Regions from separate parts of the Lactobacillus sp. OTU4228 genome, predicted to be linked through region 1. Evidence: predicted binding sites of a transcription regulator. Region 1 holds the regulator's gene; the other holds the start of a gene.

Region 1 (6,607 bases):
CTTGCGCAAATGAAATTGGCACGTGAGTATAAATGTTTTGACCACGACGCTCAAAAATCTTGGATGGCTTTACTCGGTAAATGATGTACAAGTCACCATATGGTCCACCATTAATACCGGCATCACCTTGGCCTTGGTAACGCAATTGTTGACCATTATCAATACCTGCTGGAATATCAACCTCAATAGTATTCTTACGTTCAACAATACCTCTACCGTGACAAGTCTTACATGGGTGTTCAATGACCACACCACGACCATTACATTTATCACAAGTAGTTTGTTGACGAACCATACCAAAGACTGAACGTTGGGTAACTGTCATATAACCTGTACCATGACATTTATCACAGGTAATTGGGTGCGTACCTTTTTCGCAACCATTACCACCACAAGTCTCACAAGTTTCATCACGAGTATAGCTAACTTGAGACTTTTTACCATTAATGGCATCCATAAAGTCAATCGTTAAAGTATAGTCTAGGTCCTCACCACGTTGAGGTGCTGTAGGATCGACTCTTTGTTGACGGCCTTGACCAAAGATATCGCCAAAAATGTCGCCAAAATCGCCAAAGCCTGAAGCATCAAAACCTGCACCACCAAAGCCTTGACCGGCTCCGCCACCGAAGCCACCTTGGCCATTTACACCGGCAGAACCAAATTGATCATATTGTGCACGCTTTTGCTTATCATGCAAAACTTCATAAGCTTCGTTAACTTGCTTATACTTTTCTTCAGCTCCGGGTTCATGGTTCAAATCTGGGTGGTATTTCTTTGCTAGTTTACGATATGCCTTATTAATTTCCTGGTCACTGGCGTCACGATCTACGCCAAGCACTTTATAATAATCTTCTTGTGCCATCTATTTGAACTCCTTATTATTCTCAAAAGAAAAGAACTACTCAATGGGTAGTTCTCTTCTCCTTTTGTTTAATTATAAACCCATTACTTGTTTGGATCTACTTTGTGGAATTCACCATCTTGGGCACCACCGTTATTACCGTTGTTTGGGTTGCCACCTTGTGGGCCTTGAGGACCTGCTTGTGGGCCAGCTTGACCTGCTGCACCTTGAGCTCCACCATTTTGTTGGTAAAGTTTAACAGCTAAGTCTTGAGCAGCCTTGGATAAAGCATCTTTCTTTTCTTTCATTTCGTCCAAGTTGTTGTCCTTTTGAGCCTTCTTCAAGTCATTAAGGGCATCTTCAACTGGCTTACGATCTGCATCAGAAAGCTTATCCTTAGTTTCCTTCAAAGTCTTTTCAGTAGTAAAGACTAATTGATCAACTTCGTTACGTAAGTCTGCTTCTTCCTTACGCTTCTTGTCTTCTTCGGCGTGTTCTTCGGCGTCTTTTTGCATACGCTTGATTTCTTCGTCTGACAAACCAGATGAACTCTTGATAGTAATCTTTTGTTCCTTACCAGTACCCATATCCTTAGCAGATACGTTTACGATACCGTTCTTGTCGATATCGAAGGTAACTTGAATTTGAGGAACACCACGTGGTGCAGGTGGAATATCAGTTAATTCGAAGCGGCCAAGAGTCTTGTCGTCTGCGGCCATTGGACGTTCACCTTGTAATACATGAACATCTACTGCTGGTTGGTTATCTGCAGCAGTTGAGAAGATTTGGCTCTTTGAAGTAGGAATAGTAGTGTTTCTGTCGATTAACTTAGTGAAGACACCACCCATGGTTTCAATACCAAGTGACAATGGAGTAACATCAAGCAATACGATGTCCTTAACGTCACCTGAAATAACACCACCTTGGATAGCTGCACCTAAGGCAACAGCTTCGTCAGGGTTAATTGAGTGGTCAGGTTCCTTGCCAGCCCATTCCTTAACTGCCTTTTGAACAGCTGGAATACGAGTTGAACCACCGTTTAAGATAACCTTGTCGATGTCGTTAACAGTAAGACCTGCATCCTTTAATGCATTGTCAAATGGGATCTTAGTCTTTTCAACTAAGTCGCTAGTCAATTCATCGAACTTAGCACGAGTTAAGTCAGCTTCAAGGTGAAGTGGACCAGATTCGCCGGCAGAAATGAATGGAAGTGAGATGTGAGTGCTTGATACACCTGATAAGTCTTTCTTAGCCTTTTCTGCGGCGTCCTTTAATCTTTGCATTGCCATCTTGTCCTTGGACAAGTCAACGCCATTTTCATCCTTAAAGTTCTTGATGAGCCAATCCATAATACGGTGGTCAAAGTCATCACCACCAAGGTGAGTATCACCGTTAGTTGACAATACTTGGAAGACACCGTCACCTAATTGAAGAACGGAAACATCGAAAGTACCACCACCAAGGTCGTAAACCAAAACTTTTTCATCTTGGTCTTTATTCAAACCAAAGGCTAAAGCTGAAGCAGTTGGTTCGTTGATGATTCTTTGAACGTTCAAGCCAGCGATTTTACCAGCATCCTTAGTAGCTTGACGTTGTGCGTCATTGAAGTAAGCAGGAACAGTAATAACTGCATCCTTAACTTCTTCACCTAAGTAGTCTTCTGAGAACTTCTTGATGTATTGCAAAATGAATGCTGAAATTTCTTGTGGAGTGTAGCTCTTGTCGCCAACCTTAACCTTGTAATCAGCTTCACCCATGTGACGCTTGATTGAAACAATGGTGTTAGGGTTAGTAATAGCTTGACGCTTAGCAACTTCACCTACTTGAATTTCACCGTCTTTGAAAGCAACTACAGACGGAGTAGTACGATTGCCTTCTGGGTTAGTAATGATCTTTGGTTCTTTACCTTCAAGAACTGCAACTGCTGAGTTAGTAGTTCCGAGGTCAATACCAATAACTTTTGACATGTATAAACTTCCTCTCTTATTGAGCAACTACAACCATAGCTGGTCTTAGTGTCCGATCTTTATATTGATATCCTTTTTGTAAAACCTGAACAACGTGATCTTTTTGATCATCATTCTCAGCTGCTACTGTTTGAACAGCTTGATGCAATGTCGGATCAAATTTAACGCCTTCAGCCTCAATCTCAACAATACCGTGATCTTTCATGGCCTTTGCAAGTGAATCAAGGGTCATTTGAACACCTTTCTTCAATTGCTTAGACACATCATCATCGGCCTTAACGCTTAAAGCTCTTTCCAAGTTGTCCATTGCAGGCAAAACGTCTTTAGCTAAGCTTTGAGATTCATACTTGATAAGTTGTGCTCTTTCTTTTGAATAACGAGCTTGCATATTTTGAATTTCGGCTTCGCTACGCAAGTACTTATCTTCAAGATCTTTATTCTTTTCTTTTAAGTCAGCGATTTCTTTAGCTAACTTTTGATCTTCTTTATCTTTTTTAGGCTCTTCGTCTTTAGCCTTTTCTTTTTTCACAGCCTTTTTTGGCTCAGAAGCCTTTTCTTTTTTATCTAAATCTTTTTCACTTGGAAACTCTTCTCTACTCACGGCTAACCTCCTCTATTGAAATTTACCGTAATAATCAAGCAACTTCTTGGCCAACTCATTTCTAAAGTATTCAAGAAGGCCGATCATTTGTGAATACGGCATATTTGTTGGCCCAAGTAAAGCAATTGTTCCTTTACCATGGGTGCCGACGCTATATTCAGCAGTCAGCAAACTATAATTCTTTAATAAGTCGTTAGGCATTTCTGAACCTAACTTTACTTTTACTGGATATTTCTCAGTCTTTGGATCAGCCTCACCATCTAGCAAGTTAGAAAATAGATTATCATGATCAATCATTTCATAAAGCGATCTGATATCATTGACATTATGCTCAGATGTGTTGTTCAACAAATTAATTTGTCCATCAACATACATCTGCTCGCTTGCAGCATCTTTTAAAACATCTTCGACCAAATCTAGAAGCTCACTAACATGATCGCTACCGATTTCGTTTTTAGCAAGCTCACTTAAGAATGAAATATTAACTTCATTTAAGCTCTTGCCTACTAATTGATCGTTGATCATGCGTACTGCTTTTTCAATTTCTTCCCCATGAATATTGTGTGGTAAAGCATAAACCTGATTTTGAACGTTACCATCACTCGTAACCAGAATGGCCATCACTTGTCTAGCTGACAAAGGCACAATTCTGAAACCGGTGATCTTAACATCCCCACTCTCAGGTCCTTCGGCAAAAGCAGTATAATCAGTTAAATCTGATAAGATACGAGCTGCTTCTTGCACAATCTCATTTACTTGATGGAAAGGCCGATCTAATTGACTTCCGATTGTATTATAAACGGACTCTGGCAACTGCAGTGGTTCAACCAAATTATCCAAATAGTATCGATAACCTTCGCTTGAAGGAATTCTACCACTAGAAGAGTGAGTCTTTTCAATCAAGTCCTGATCTTCAAGCACTGCCATTTCATTACGAATGGTTGCACTTGATACCTTAATTGGTAATTGTTTCATCACTGTCTTTGAACCTACAGGCTCATGTGTCTGCGTGAAGTCCGTGATTATTGTTTTTAAAATAAGTTCTTGACGCTCGGTCAACATAAATATCGCCCTCACTTTTAGCACTCACATCTCTCAGGTGCTAACAGATTCTATTATACTAAAATTTAGCAATAATTCAACCCGAGTGCTAATTTATTTTGAATTTTTTTAATTTTATTCTTTGCGTTGCTACATGCTCAATAAAGTATTGATCGTGCTCAACTAAAACCATAGCTGGTTGAACATTTTTCAGTAGCTTAATCAACTGATCTTGATTAAAGACATCCAAATAATTCGCAGGCTCATCCCACAAGTATAAATCAGCTGGTTCTACTAAAGATTTAGCCAAAGCTACTCGTTTTTGCTGACCCATGCTCATTTCTTCGATCTTTGTAGTAAAACTTTCTCGTGAAAAGCCCATTTTCTTCAAATTATTGAGCAGCTCTTCATATGAAATCTTTTGTTTTTCCGCAAACTCTTTTAATGTACCGGTATATTCAGTAAAGTCTTGAGGTAAATATGATATTTTCAAGCCATTGGTTAACGCAAACTGGCCTTGATATGACACATCATTTGCTTTACCTAATAACAATTTCAAAAAGGTCGATTTACCAGTACCGTTTTTGCCTTCTAGAGAAATGACGCCCTTATTTTCAACAATCATGTTTAGATCTTCAAAAAGCTGTTTATCTTGAACCCTCAAAGACAAGTGCTGGGTTTCAAGTAAAGTTTGATGATAGTTTGGCTGGAAGTTAATAGTTAAATCAGGTACATCTTCGATGTTGGTCATCAAACCTTTTTTAGCTTCAATATCTTTATTAATTCTATTAGATAAATTTGTCGACCTCTTCATAATTTTAGCGGCTTTATGACTATAGAATCCTTTGTTGATATAAGCGTGAATTTCATTATCGTGTGCTTTAGCATTCTTTTGATTTTCAGACTTATTAGAATACTTCTTTAACCGTAATTGACTTTCATTAAGTCGTCTAACTTCACCTTTTAGCTTCTCATTTTTATCGCGATTAAATTGATCCCTTTTCTCTTTTGTATCTTCATAGCTAGCATAATTTCCTTGATACAAATGAATTTCAGTATTTTCAATTGCCAAAATATGATCAGTAATTTGATTCAAAAAATCACGGTCGTGGCTAACAACAATGTAGCCTTTATCATGTTTTTTCAAATACTTTGCTACTTGCAAACGACTAGCCTCATCCAAATGATTGGTAGGTTCATCAATTAACGGAAATGCATCCCTATTAGTAAAAGACAGCGCAAGCAAAACCTTAGTTTGTTCACCACCACTCAAAGTATTGAATGGCTGCCAGAGTAAATCCGGATCAGCACCTAATAAATTCATTTCTCGCTCAAGCTCCCACTGTTCAAAAGAAGCTTTGTCTTGCAACTCATATAAAGTAATATTGTCAGGATTATTAATTTTAATTGGAAAGTAAGAAAAAGCTAGTTTACTTTCAATTTTACAGGTTCCCTGTAGTTTTCCTCTTAGTAAATTTAGAAATGTAGTCTTACCTCTACCATTTCTCCCTACTAAGCCTAATTTCCAACTACTATCCAAGTTCAAATTTAAGTCATTAAAAATATTGTCACTGGCATCTTCGTATCTAAAAGAAAGGTTTGAAATCTTAATATTGCTCATGAAATCACCTCACGCAAAAGAGAGTCTACACTTTTGCCAAGCATAGACTCTCCCTATTTTTGCGTACAAAAAAGAGGCATCCCGTCTACGTCAATCTTGCCAAAAGTGCATAATCTCACTATCTACCTAAAAGTACATTGTTCAACTATGCTTCATTTTGCAAGATTAAAGACGCAACGGCGATCCCTCTTTCTAAATTTGAATTTCAATTGATACAAAAAGAGTATCATGAATAATATTACATTTCAACTATTATTCCGCAAAATATTCCTTGATTTCTTTTTGATCCTTCTCAAGTTGCTTTTTCAACTCATCCAAACCAGCGAATTTTATTTCTCCACGTGTGTACTTATACCACTTTATTTTTATCGGTTCACCATAAATATCTTGATCAAAATCAAAAATATTAGATTCAATATAAATACGCTTTTCTTGACCAATGGTAACGTTATAACCAACGCTAGTCATTGATTCATACCATTTACCATTAACTTCAGTTTTAGTGGCATAAACGCCAATTTTAGGGATCACCTTGT
Region 2 (6,607 bases), on a different contig from region 1:
CACGTGGTAAACCAGCAAGTTGGGCAACGTGAATACCATAACTTTGGTCGGCTGGTCCTGGTAAAATCTTGTGCAAAAAGATCAGCTTGCCATTTTCTTCAGTCGCACCAACGTGGATGTTCTTTAAATGATCCAGTGTCTCATCAAGTGCAGTTAATTCATGGTAGTGGGTCGCAAATAATGCCTTAGCTCCTACTTTATCATGCAGATACTTAACGATCGCCCCAGCTAAAGCCATACCATCGTAAGTTGCAGTACCACGACCAATTTCGTCAAAGAGAACCAAACTGCGTTTAGTTGCATATTGCAAAGCATCGTTTGCTTCGCTCATTTCAACCATGAAGGTACTTTGACCAGAAATCAGGTCATCGGCAGCACCAATTCGAGTAAAGATTTGATCAAATATTGGCAAATCAGCACTATCAGCTGGGACAAAGGAGCCCACTTGCGCCATGATTGCGATTAAAGCCATTTGTCTCATGTAGGTACTCTTACCAGACATGTTAGGACCAGTAATCAAGAAAATGTTGGTAGCTGAATCCATTTTGACATCGTTAGGGATGTAGGAACCGGCAGTCATAACTTTTTCAACTACTGGGTGGCGGCCATTAACCACATCGATATCCTGATTATCGGTATGGAAGTGAGGTCTGCAGTAATTATTTTGTTCAGCTACGGTCGCAAAGCCGCAGTAAACGTCTAAGGCTGCAAGTTGCCCACCCAATTTTTGCAAGGCAGGAATATACTTCTTAACTTCCTCACGTAATTTAACGAACAAGTCATATTCCAAGTCAGTTGAACGAGTTTGCGCCTCCAAGATTAAGTTTTCGTGTTCCTTCAACTCTGGCGTAATGTAACGTTCAGCGTTGGTCAAAGTCTGTTTACGCGTGTAGCGATCCAGTGGCACCTTGCTCTTATTACCATTAGATACTTGAATGTAATAGCCAAAGACCTTGTTATAGCCAACTTTCAAGTTATCAATACCGGTCTTTTGTCGTTCGTCAGCTTCCATTTGAGCTAACCACTTTTTACCATTATTCATGGCATCCTTGTAGCGGTCCAGTTGCTTATCAACGCCTTCGCGAATTAAGCCACCTTCTGTAGTCAAAATTGGTGGATCCTTAACCAAAGTCGTTGAAATCATTTCTGCTACGCCCTTTAATGGATCAATCTTTTGGGCAAAATCTTCTAGCACTTGACTATCTGATTGGTTCAAAGCATCCAAAATTACAGGCACAGCTTGAAGTGAGCGGGATAATTGCAAAAGTTCACGTGCATTAACATTGCCAAAGGCAATTCGACCAGTTAAACGCTCTAGGTCATAAACGCCCTTCAAAGCATCAATCGCATTTTCACGTGTGAAGTAACCATCAAGCAGAGCTTGCACCATTTCTTCACGGTGGTTGATCTCATCCACATTAAGCAGTGGTCGAGCTAACCATTGCTTAAGCAGACGCCCACCCATTGCCGTATGAGTTTTATCAAGAACCCAGAAAAGCGAGCCCATTTTTTTACCAGTTTTAGCAGATGCAACTAATTCCAAATTATTTTGAACAGTATGCGACATCTGTAAGTATTGGTTTACTTCGTAGCTCTTAGCAATTTGCAAGTGGGCTAAGCTTCTCTTTTGGGTAGATAAAAGATAGCCTACCAGTTGACGCGTAGCTTCTTTTTCTGCCTTATTGGTTAAATTTTGTTCAACATAAGAAATCTCGGCATGTTCGCCTTCAATTGGCGTAGGCGCGGAAACGGTGATATTAGCCTTATGCATAAAGTCCTTATTTTGTTCAGTCAAAGGACCATTGTAAACAACTTCGCGTGTTCTTAATGATAAAAGTTCATTAGAAACAGCTTCGAAGCTCTTCAAATGTGTCGCATAAATTTCACCAGTTGATAAATCACTGTAGGCTAAGCCAAAGCCACTCTTAGTAGTCACTACTGAAGTTAAATAGTTAGAATCCTTAGCATCATTGGGACCTTCATTCATCATGGTACCTGGAGTTACCAATTGAATAATGCCACGCTTTACCATGCCCTTAGCTTTTTTAGGATCTTCGAGCTGTTCGCAAAGTGCAACCTTATATCCCTTTTCAACCAAAGTATTTACATAAGTATCAACGGCCAAATGAGGTACACCAGCCATCGGAATTGGATTCTTAGTTTTATTTGAACGGTGTGTTAAAGTTAATTCAAGAATCTGAGCGCCCTTAACCGCATCGTCTTCGAAAAGTTCATAGAAATCTCCGACGCGATAAAAAAGAAAGGCATCAGGATATTGCTTTTTAATTTCGTAATATTGCTCCATCATTGGAGTCGTACTTGCTTTTGCCATACAATCTCTTTTCTATTCCTATGCTTGATCACTGGTAATTATTATACGCTATAAAGGAAGATAAAAGAAAAACTTCGAAGCTGAACTTTTTTGCTCAACTTCGAAGTCTATTTAAGTATTTATTTGGATTTGAACTAGAGTGAGAGTTTTATTCTTTTATCAGAAATTAGTTTCTAAATTACATACCCATTCCTGGGGCGCCGGCACCTGCACCACCTTGTGGAGCAGCTGGCTTTTCTTCAGGAATTTCTGCAACAACAGCTTCAGTAGTAAGGAGTAATGCAGCAATTGAAGCAGCGTTTTGTAAAGCGGTACGAGTTACCTTAGTTGGGTCAATGATACCTGCGTCAACCATGTTTTCCCACTTGTCAGTAGCAGCGTTGTAACCAACTTCGTTTTCTTGGTTTTCAAGCTTGTTCAATACAACGGCACCGTCTTTACCTGCGTTTTCAGCAATTTGACGAACTGGTGCTGAAAGTGCTCTTAAAACAATGTTGATACCAGTTTGTTCATCTGGAGTGTCACCCTTAAGGTCCTTGATAGCCTTTTCTACGTCTACCAAAGCAGTACCACCACCAGCAACATAACCTTCGTCAACAGCAGCACGGGTTGAGTTCAAGGCATCTTCGATTCTGTAACGACGTTCCTTAAGCTCAGTTTCAGTAGCAGCACCAACGTGGATAACAGCTACACCACCAGTAAGTTTTGCAAGACGTTCTTGCAACTTCTTCTTGTCAAAGTCTGAAGTTGATTCTTCAATTTGCTTTCTGATTGAATCTTCACGTTCTTGGATAGCGTCCTTTGAACCAGCACCGTCAACAATAGTAGTTGAGTCCTTGGTTACAGTTACACGACGAGCTTGACCTAATTGATCAATCTTAGCATCCTTCAATTCAAGACCTAAGTCATCAGTAATTACTGTACCACCAGTCAAAGCAGCGATATCTTGTAATTGAGCCTTACGACGGTCACCAAAGCCAGGAGCCTTAACAGCAACAACGTTGAAAGTACCACGGATCTTGTTCAATACAAGAGTTGGAAGAGCTTCACCAGAAACATCGTCAGCAATGATTAACAAAGCCTTACCTTGTTGAACGATTTCTTGAAGAAGTGGCAAAATGTCTTGGATGTTAGAAATCTTCTTGTCAGTGATCAAGATGTATGGGTTGTCAAGATCTGCTTCCATCTTGTCGTTGTCAGTTACCATGTATTGTGATAAGTAACCACGATCGAATTGCATACCTTCAACTACTGAAAGTTCAGTGTTGATACCACGTGAATCTTCAATAGTGATAACACCATCGTGACCAACCTTTTCCATAGCGTCAGCGATTAAGTCACCAACTTCTTTAGATGCTGATGAAACAGCAGCTACGTTAGCGATTTGGTCCTTTGATTCAACCTTGTGGCTGATCTTGTGTAATTCATCAACGGCAGCTTGAGTAGCCTTTTCAATACCGCGACGAATACCTACAGGGTTAGCACCAGCAGTAACGTTCTTCATACCTTCACGAGCAATTGCTTGAGTTAAAACAGTTGCAGTAGTAGTACCGTCACCGGCAATGTCGTTAGTCTTTTGTGCAGCTTCAGCAACAAGCTTAGCACCCATGTTTTCGTAGTGGTCTTTTAATTCAATTGACTTAGCAATAGTAACACCATCGTTAGTAATATCTGGGTTGCCGTAGCTTTGTTCCAAAACAACGTTTCTACCCTTAGGACCAATAGTGGTCTTAACAGTATCAGCTAACTTGTCAACACCCTTTAAAAGGGAACGTCTTGCATTTTCTGAGAATTTAATATCTTTTGCCATATTCTATATCCGCTCCTTTAATTACTTTTCAATTGCTAAAATGTCTTTTTCGTGAAGAACTAAATACTTTTCGCCTTCGTATTCAACGTTAGTGCCTGAATATCTGTCGTAGATAACTACGTCGCCCTTCTTAACGACCATAGGAATCTTTTCGCCGTTTGATGCGTAAGCACCTTCACCGACAGCTACAACTTCGCCTTCAATTGGCTTCTTCTTAGCATTTGATGCTAAAACGATGCCGCCAACTGTCTTTTCTTCTTCTTCTTTAACTTTAACGATTACACGATCACCGATTGGTTGTAACACGTTTAGTCCCCCTTATAACTTATTTTCTTCTTTTTAAAAGTTTAAAATCATTATTAATTGATTAGCACTCTTATTTATCAAGTGCTAACTTACAAATATGATAATAACCCGTTTACCAAAAAAAAGCAAGAAAAAATTAGCACTTTTTTATAAGGAGTGCTAATTTTGAATTTTCTTAATCTTTTACATGTTTAACAGTTAAATCTCCCATGGTATTTCTACCCTGTAAGATCAACTTTGTGCCAGTTCCTTTGCTGTGATCAATATCGACATCGCTCAAACTATTTTGCATATTATTTTCAACTTGCCAATCACTTGGAATATAAACATCAACATCACACATCGAAGTATTAATATTCATGATTACTTCATCCCCTGCAGCTTTGGCATCATCTAAATAAACGCTAACGTCTCCCATTGAAGAATCAATAGTAACTGTTTTCAAATTTTGCGAATGAATGTAACGTGAAGCTTCAGTCATCTTGCCACTAATCACAACATTATCGCTATCAACGCCAAAACTATTATCAGTGATGACATTATCTGCTTTAAAATTCTTATTTATCAAGTCCGACCAATTTGCATTAACCTTTTTCCCATTAATGATGATCGTGGGCTTAAAACTATTTCTAAAAATCAAACTAATTCCGGCAGAAACCAGAATTGCCACAAGCAAAATGGTCCAAGGAGATAGTGCTGAAATATGAAGTGGCTTAGCGTAGACAATTACCAAAAAGGCAATTGAGAAAATAGCCCCGTATAAATTCTTATTGATTACCGAAGTAATTAAACTAGCTACAAAAACTACTGTCCAAAAGATCGCCCAGAAACCTATCGTAAATGGTAATAAATGTAACTGGTCAATTACTAAGAACACGGCAGCTGCAATTAACCCAACGCCCCAGAAAATTCGACTCCACTTAGCTTTCATTAGTAAGTCCTTCTTTCGTTTAATTTATCTTTTAATTCGCGGTAGTAACGTCTAGAAACATAAACGGTTTTGTAAGAATGATGAAATTGAATCTGGCAATTAGAAATTGATTTAGTCAAAGCATAAATCTGATCTAAGTTAAGAATTGTTGATTTAGATACTCGCATAAATTGTCCGCCAAGCAAATTTTCTAATTCATACAACTTATATTTCACAGCATAGCTATGATTTATAGTATGTGCCATTACCTGTTTATCAGCAGTTTCAAAGAATAGAATCTGATTTATATCGAGATAATATGCTTTGTCATCCTTTACTCCAGTAATTTGATCAGGATGAGATGATTCATCTTGCAATTTACGATAAATTCGCTCTAGTTCTGGAGTAATTTTATTAGCTTTGATAATTACTTCCGATTCCTGGTTATCAGGATCAATTTCTAATTTAACCTTCAATTTTTTCATCCCCTTCATTTCTATAATCCTATTACACCGCGTTTTATTACGAAAAACTAGCCAATTTAACTAAGAGGTCACAAAATTGAAGTAAGCGGTCATTTTTTAAAACCAATCAAAAATTGAAGAAAATAATGCATCCCATAGTCCTTCGACCAAGGTATAAGATAATTGCTTTTTATAAGCCTTACCAAAGCTGGTATATTCATATGTTTTATTTGCTTCTTCATCGGTAAAGTAATATTTGCCATTTTTCCGACTGCACAAAGTTCTAATCAAGGCAACAAGCATCCCCAAAAGCATGAAAAAGATGACTAGAATAATTATGAAGACGATTCCTGCCCAACTTTGTAGGTAGTAGTTAAAGCCTAGCGAAACCATCTAAAGCAAATAGAAAATAAAAGTTAAACCACTAGTAAAAATGCGTGGCAGTTTTATTTTGGCCGTTAATAGAATTGCCGGAATAATGGGCAAAATTGAAAAGATGAGCAAAACTATGCCATAACTTTTAGTAACATTCTTCACTCCACTAAAAAAGATAAAAACTATGCTCAAAATGATGCAAGCAATGAACAATAACCAAGTTCGATTTCTTTTTACATTCATGATTATCCACCTTCTTTTTTGTAGCATAACATGAAAAATCGCTCAAGATTGTTTCTTGAGCGATTTTCTTCATATTAGTTTTTACTGTGTAGCCTATCCTGTTCTTTTTGTCTATTCTCTATAGTTTCCGCAAACTGCAAATCAATTCTTGGACGTTTTGTATCATT

Evidence for each region. The regulator HrcA, encoded in region 1, represses chaperone genes, less so after heat shock. The targets are predictions, from matches to a motif close to TTAGCACTCNNNNNNNNNGAGTGCTAA.
Region 2: a site for HrcA is predicted at 4,510-4,536, ahead of groES (co-chaperone GroES). Genes of this name have one in related genera too.

The regions. Positions count from the first base shown of each region.
Region 1 is NZ_CDLD01000033.1:4,281-10,887, forward strand. Features, by position in the region: gene dnaJ (molecular chaperone DnaJ) at 1-862, opposite strand, end outside; gene dnaK (molecular chaperone DnaK) at 946-2,808, opposite strand; gene grpE (nucleotide exchange factor GrpE) at 2,825-3,409, opposite strand; gene hrcA (heat-inducible transcriptional repressor HrcA) at 3,422-4,471, opposite strand; gene abc-f (ribosomal protection-like ABC-F family protein) at 4,560-6,071, opposite strand; gene ribF (riboflavin biosynthesis protein RibF) at 6,324-6,607, opposite strand, start outside.
Region 2 is NZ_CDLD01000004.1:164,834-171,440, reverse strand. Features, by position in the region: gene mutS (DNA mismatch repair protein MutS) at 1-2,308, opposite strand, end outside; gene groL (chaperonin GroEL) at 2,511-4,142, opposite strand; gene groES (co-chaperone GroES) at 4,164-4,448, opposite strand; gene BN1206_RS01645 (LiaF transmembrane domain-containing protein) at 4,624-5,379, opposite strand; gene BN1206_RS01640 (LytTR family DNA-binding domain-containing protein) at 5,379-5,834, opposite strand; gene BN1206_RS01635 (hypothetical protein) at 5,940-6,215, opposite strand; gene BN1206_RS01625 (SLAP domain-containing protein) at 6,515-6,607, opposite strand, start outside.